Regions from separate parts of the Phormidesmis sp. 146-20 genome, predicted to be linked through region 3. Evidence: predicted binding sites of a transcription regulator. Region 3 holds the regulator's gene; each other region holds the start of a gene.
The links. Region 3 encodes NtcA, which controls nitrogen genes in cyanobacteria. Its sites were predicted from a motif close to TTTGTANNNNNNNNTACAAA; they were not measured.
Positions count from the first base shown of each region.

Region 1: a site for NtcA is predicted at 1,092-1,111, ahead of ACKFKH_RS31580 (MSMEG_0569 family flavin-dependent oxidoreductase). Genes of this name have one in related genera too.
Region 2: a site for NtcA is predicted at 940-959, ahead of ACKFKH_RS07360 (SAM hydrolase/SAM-dependent halogenase family protein). Genes of this name have one in related genera too.

Region 1 covers NZ_JBJPHT010000077.1:7,327-9,597, forward strand. Annotated here, with positions in the region: gene ACKFKH_RS31570 (N-acetylmannosamine-6-phosphate 2-epimerase) at 1-527, shown strand, start outside; gene sipA (regulatory protein SipA) at 629-844, opposite strand; gene ACKFKH_RS31580 (MSMEG_0569 family flavin-dependent oxidoreductase) at 1,164-2,271, shown strand, end outside.
Region 2 covers NZ_JBJPHT010000006.1:78,384-80,654, forward strand. Annotated here, with positions in the region: gene ACKFKH_RS07360 (SAM hydrolase/SAM-dependent halogenase family protein) at 79-897, opposite strand; gene pirA (arginine synthesis PII-interacting regulator PirA) at 1,027-1,182, shown strand; gene thyD (thylakoid membrane protein ThyD) at 1,447-2,271, shown strand, end outside.
Region 3 covers NZ_JBJPHT010000021.1:20,034-22,304, forward strand. Annotated here, with positions in the region: tRNA gene ACKFKH_RS17460 (tRNA-Gly) at 20-91, shown strand; gene ntcA (global nitrogen regulator NtcA) at 606-1,277, shown strand; gene ACKFKH_RS17470 (hypothetical protein) at 1,337-1,810, opposite strand; gene ACKFKH_RS17475 (hypothetical protein) at 2,190-2,271, shown strand, end outside.

The sequences.
Region 1 (2,271 bases), on a different contig from region 3:
AGCGTGTCTCCCGTCCGATTATTGGATTGTGGAAGCAGGTAATTCCAGGATTTGAAGTTTATATCACGCCTCAGTTTGACCATGCCCAGGCGATCGCTCAAGCGGGTGCCGATGTGATCGCGATCGATGCCACGCTGCGCGATCGTCCAGATGGTGAAACCGTTACAGAACTGATTCAACGCATTCACAGCGAATTAGAGAAACCCGTGATGGCGGATGTGGATAGTCTGGAGGCGGCGATCGCTGCCGTCAAAGCAGGTGCCGATATGGTGGGGACGACGCTCTATGGCTACACCTCCCAGACGAAAGATCTAACGCCTCCAGGGTTTGATTTATTGGAGCAGATGGTTAAAGAGTTAGACGTTCCGATTATCTGTGAGGGGGGGATTGCGTCGGCTGAGATGGCCAGGAAAGCGATCGGGCTAGGAGCATTTTCGGTGGTTGTCGGAACGGCGATTACAGGGATCGATTTGCAGGTGAAGGCGTATCGATCAAAGGTGTTTCATATCAGTGAACGGCTCAGTTAAGTTACCGAAGAAGGGAGAATCTGGATACAGCGTTTTAGCTTGTGCAGATTTTGTTCCCATAGCTGCGAATTAATTCACCCAGTTTATTAAATCCATGAGCCTTAGCAGCCTTCCAGGTACTGGCTGTCGAGTAGATAGGTGCCTCTAGCAAACCGCACCGCCCAATAGTTACCAGGACGACGATCGACTACAATTCCTTCTTCACCTAAAGCAATCACATTTGGAGGACGCAGCATCGGCATCGGGTCGGCTGTTTTTACAAAAGGCGGCAAGATCAGGACGCGAACTTTGTCACCGACGGTAAATTCTTTGGACATATAAACCTAAAGGAGGGATGAGGGATGAGGGAGGAGGGAGGAGGGATGAAAAAAATACTTCTATTGGTTTTGGGGTGTTGACATCTTTCACTTTGTTCTGGACGAACTGCTGTAATCTGATCGTGGCAAAATTAGCGGCGTTCTGCACGTTCTGTGACCTATCGATTTAGACGAGGGACGATCGCGCTTCTCCAAAATTCTCTAGCGTTCGATCGTAAGTCCTGCCCATAGTATCAGACTTGAAACTTTCGTAGTCGGAAATACAAACCTCTCGCTTCATCAGCGCGTACTCTGGCAGCACCGATATCCAAATTTGCCCATGAAAACGCACTATTCTGTACTGGTTGTCGGCGGGGGGCAGGCAGGATTGTCAATGAGCTATTGCCTAAAGGAGCGAGGCGTTGATCATCTTGTCTTTGAGAAAAATCAGATTGGACATGAGTGGCGATCGCGCCGTTGGGATGCGTTTTGTCTCGTGACTCCCAATTGGCAATGCAAGCTTCCGGGCTATCCTTACGCAGGCGACGATCCCTATGGGTTTATGCAAAAGGATCAGATTGTTCAATATCTAGAAAGTTATGCGGCATTCTTTAATCCCCCTGTTAAAGAGGGCGTGATGGTCTCCAAAATTTGGCAAAGCGACGCTCATTTTGAATTGACGACGACGATCGGAGACTTTACCGCAGATCAAGTGGTTATTGCAGCAGGCAGCTACCATATTCCTAAAGTGCCAAAAATTGCCGAACGGCTGCCTCAAGACATTGTACAAATTCATTCATCTACTTACAAAAATCCGGAGTCTTTACCTGACAAAGCTATTCTCATCGTGGGCACCGGACAGTCAGGCTGTCAAATTGCTGAAGACTTGCATTTAGCAGGTAAACAAGTGCATTTATGTGTCGGAGGTGCGCCCCGATCGCCGCGTCGATATCGAGGAAAAGATGTGGTCGAATGGCTAGATGCGATGGGCTACTATGACTTGTCGATCGCTGACCATCCTCAAAAAGAAAAGGTGAGAACAAAAGCCAACCACTATGTCACCGGGCGCGATGGTGGACGTGAAATTGATCTTAGACAGTTTGCTTTAGAAGGAATGCAGCTACATGGACGGTTAAAAACAATTCATCAAGGACAACTAGAGTTTTGGTCTGACTTACAACACAATTTAGATCAAGCTGATGCAGTTGCAGAAAGCATTAAACAATCAATTGATGGCTTTATTGAAAAGCAGCAAATTCAGGCACCTATAGATCCTCCTTACACACCCGTTTGGCAGCCTCAAATAGAAGATTTAACCCTCAATTGCAAACAAGCTAATATTGGAGCGGTGGTCTGGTGTACAGGCTATCAAACAGACTTTAGCTGGATTGAAGTTCCGGTCTTTGATGGCAAGGGCTATCCAGGACACGAGCGAGGCGTGACTAGCA
Region 2 (2,271 bases), on a different contig from region 3:
GACGACCGCAGCGAAAGATTCCGTCGAATTCGCGTTAACAAAGCATTATTACTGAATTTGCACTGAAATACGATCTCTTCAAGTTACCCGCAAGGGGTCGCTTCGAGTTACCCGAAAGGGGTCGCCCCAGTTCAGTCCCAGTTGCCTTTGAGCATTTCCTTGGTTGGTGGCGATTTCGATCCAGTTGTGACTGCCAATTAATGCCAAAACTTCTCCAGGTTCACTGTCTGCATAGGTCGTTTTGCTTGGATAAGTTATGTGAGCGATCGTCACGCTCCAGTCCCTTCCCTCCACTTCTGTCCCCGGAATATTCGTAATCAGATTGCCAAAATGGTCGATCGCTTGAATCGATCCTTCAATTGTGTGATCTGTCCGAATGGGATTAGCAATGGGAAACTGCACGATCGTATCCAACTCGATCGCTCGTCCCAATTCCCTCAACGGTACGCCACTCGCCAAATGTGCGCCAACCGGGGCAAAAATATCGCGTCCGTGAAAAGTCTGACTCGGAGCCAAAACGCGCCAATAATTGGGATTTGTCAACTCAACGGCGGCGACCCCTTGCGGGTAACTCGAAGAGATCGCTTTCCACTGGCTCAACACGCCACTCACCAACCCATTGTCAGGACTGACCAAAAAACCAGACCCAAGCTGAACGGCGATCGCTCGTCTCGCACTGCCCACCCCCGGATCAACGACAGCTACATGCACCGTTCCATCAGGGAAGTAAGGATAGGCATTCATGAGTTGAAATCGCGCCATCGCTACGGATTGAGGCGGAATCTGATGGGTAATATCGATCACTTGTAGATGAGGATTGACGTGAGCGATCGTCCCTTTCATCACCGCTACATACGCATCACTCAGTCCAAAATCAGTTAGAAGGGTCAGGATCATTTATCAGTAGGTTCAGTAATATTTATGTTTTTAATGTTAACTTTGGTAGCATAAGCTACGGATTATTCTACTAGCTGCTACCATTAGAATAAGCGAAAGCTAACAGGTGACACTCTAGGAACGTTTAACATGAACAGAAATCGTAATCAAAACGCCGCGCAAACTGCCAGCGTCCACCGTGAAAACCTTCAGAAAAACCTGCAACGCCGCATCGAAGCTGCCAGAGCTAGCGGTGACACCAACCTTCTTCGACTGCTAGAAGCAGAAGCCAGCTATCTCAAGTAGTGCTTCACTCATCATTCAATTCTGCTCCTATTTAGGATTCACGCAGAGGTACAGGCTAAAAGGTTTGTGCCTCTTTTATTTTGGGCTTTTTTTGATCTTCTGTTGATCTTCTGCTTTGATCAAGTTGCAGCAGTTCTCTGGTGAGTCAGGACGGTTGAGTAGAGGACGCTTGTATACTGAATTCTAAGTTTTGTGGAGGGGTTCTCAGAATTCCTTTCTCTATTTAATTTTCTAAAAAAACTTTAGAGCACACGGAGACACTCAATGAAAGTCGCAATTACAGGGGCAACGGGATTTGTGGGCAGTCGTTTGGTAGAGCGGCTTTTGGCTGAAGGGCATCAGGTCGTTGTGTTGACGCGCAATCCTGCTAAGGCTGCTTTTCCTCAGTCGTCGAGTCTCGAAATCGTTGCCTACAATCCAACTGAGTCGGGCGATTGGCAAAATGTCTTTTACGGCTGCGATGGTGTAGTTAATCTGGCAGGAGAAGCGATCGCCGAATCCCGCTGGACACCCGAACGCAAACAAGCGCTGATCGACAGCCGCAAAATCACTACCCAAAAGATCGTCGAAGCCATTGCCAAAGTCGATCACAAGCCTTCTGTCTTGGTGAATGCATCAGCGATCGGCTTCTACGGCACCAGTGAAACGGCCACCTTTGACGAAACAAGTTCTGCGGGAGACGATTTCTTAGCGGAGATCTGCCAAATCTGGGAAGCCGAAGCCAGCAAGGTTAAGGAAATTGGAACTCGATTGGTCATTCTGCGATTGGGCGTTGTGTTGGGAGATGGAGGCGCGTTAGGTAAGATGTTACCAGCCTTTAAGTTGTTTGCGGGTGGCCCGATCGGCAGTGGTAAGCAGTGGTTTTCGTGGATTCACCGAGACGATGTAGTGAGTTTGATTGTGCGGGCACTGACGCGATCGGACATGGAAGGCACTTTTAACGCAACGGCTCCCAATCCCGTCCGTATGGTTGACCTGACGAATACGATCGGTGAAGTGATGAATCGTCCTTCCTGGCTGCCTGTCCCTGTTTTTGCGTTAGAGGCGATGTTAGGAGACGGCGCAAAAGTGGTGCTAGAGGGTCAGGAA
Region 3 (2,271 bases):
TAGAACTTATCCGAATTTTGCGGGTATAGCTCAGTGGTAGAGCGTCACCTTGCCAAGGTGAATGTCGCGCGTTCGAATCGCGTTACCCGCTTTTTAACTAAAGTTTTTTAATCTCAGACTGACGAATTCTCAATGTAAGAGTTGAATGTCTTCGACTAAAGGGCAGCACCCTAAAAGTCTTTAGAGCTTTCGGTAAATTAAGCTCCTTGACGCTGGGTAATACCGCTCTTCAACACGGTCATCGTTCTGAAATCTTCAACTCACAACGTACTTTTTGACAAACTTATTACTGAATTGATCTTTGAATCGATCTATTGATTAATCTATTGACTTCCAGCCTGATTAAAATAGGTGACAGATCTTAAAAATCTTCGGATGAACGACGAATTTAAGCTCAAACCTTAAGCAATTGTTAGAGACTTAGCTCAATTCCTGCAAAAATTCAACTACCTGGCAGAATAGTGTAGTATCGAGCACAAAAACTGCTTGAAGAGTAAGTTTAAGTGTTCTAAAGTCATCAATCTCTTACAGATCAGCTGACAGCTAAGTAAAAACTGTTGCCAGGTCAATCAAGAGAGTTCAAGAGCACGAGTTCGACAAGGAACATGGTAGTGACCAAAGAGCGACCACTTGCAGCATTATTTCGCCAGATTGGGGGCGGTGCCTTTCCACCTGTCGTTGAGACGTTTGAGCGAGGCAAAACGATCTTCTTTCCAGGCGACCCCGCAGAGCGAGTTTATTTTTTAGTCAAAGGTGCCGTCAAGCTTTCGAGAGTCTATGAGGCGGGTGAGGAGATTACGGTTGCCTTACTGCGAGAAAACAGCGTGTTTGGGGTGCTGTCACTGATCACCGGGCAACGCGCCGATCGCTTTTATCATGCGGTTGCGTTCACATCGGTTGAGTTGCTGTCTGTTCAAATTGAGCAGGTTGAAAAAGCACTCAAAGACAACCCCGAACTCTGTCTGCTGATGCTGCGAGGGCTATCGTCTCGAATTCTACAAACCGAAATGATGATCGAAACGCTGGCGCATCGAGATATGGGGTCGCGTCTGGTGAGTTTCTTGCTGATTCTCTGTCGCGATTTTGGCCTGCCCAGTCAAGAAGGGATCACGATCGACCTCAAGCTGTCTCATCAAGCCATTGCAGAAGCGATCGGCTCAACGCGGGTGACCGTGACTCGTCTGCTGGGAGACTTGCGACAGGACAAAATGATCTCTATTCACAAAAAGAAGATCACTGTCCACAATCCAGTCACCTTGAGTCAGCAGTTTACCTGATCGCTAGCCAGTCGGCGAAGCCTGAAGGCGTACAAATTTCAGGCTTCACACCTCGCCTATTACCAATCGTCTTCTCTAAATAGAAACTGACCTTCTGAATTGAGGTAGGGTGACTTCCAGCGGGTCAATTCTTTATCAGGGCAGATGTCTAGTCCTTCTCCCACGCCGTAGGGGTGCATTCCGCAGACTAGCACGTTGCCGTTGTAGGCTTGCCCATGATAGTGACGACAGCCGACACAGATGGGGTGTTGGTTGAGCAGCGGTTCTACAGTTTGCATCATCGGTTGGGCAGCTTCTCCGACCATGCCTTCAAACCCAAAATAGGCTTCTAAGACGGGGTTGACTAGCTCATTAATGTATTGGTCAATCTCATCTGTAAAGGTATTTTGTGCCTGTGCCGAAAGCTCGTCAGAAAGCTCTACAAACACGTTGACCACTTCTGTCACTTCTCTCGACACTTCAACAAAGAAGCCTTCGATGTGATCCGCGATCGTTTCTAACAGTTCAGAAAAATCTTTTTGCCACTCTTCCATAGGGTTCTCACCGGGGTTGCGTTCCAAAAGGGATGGATGATTGAGCGTTGATTCCCTTGTGTGAGGCTGCGCTAGATGGCTAAAGATTCCTACCATCAAAGGGTTCTATCCAAGGGAATAGCTTCGCTATCATAGCGCAAACTTTTATGGTTCAATCTGGTCAAAAAGAAGGCGATCGCTTTCTGATTTTGCGATTCTCACTAGCCCAAACGCATTGAGAAGATTCAGTGATTTCAGAAGATTTGCAAAAGACTATAAATCAAAAAGTTTCTTCATATATTCACAACAATTATGCGACAGAAATGCTGCTATCGCTAGAGGCATTGAGTTAGCTCTCTTGATTAGACTGAGCCTGATTCTAATTTGGGAGACGCTCGTTGTGAACAATTCGATCGTGATGATTTTACTCTTGGGGCTGCTGCTGATGATGCTGATTGCTCCTTTTTCAGCGCTGTCTCTGG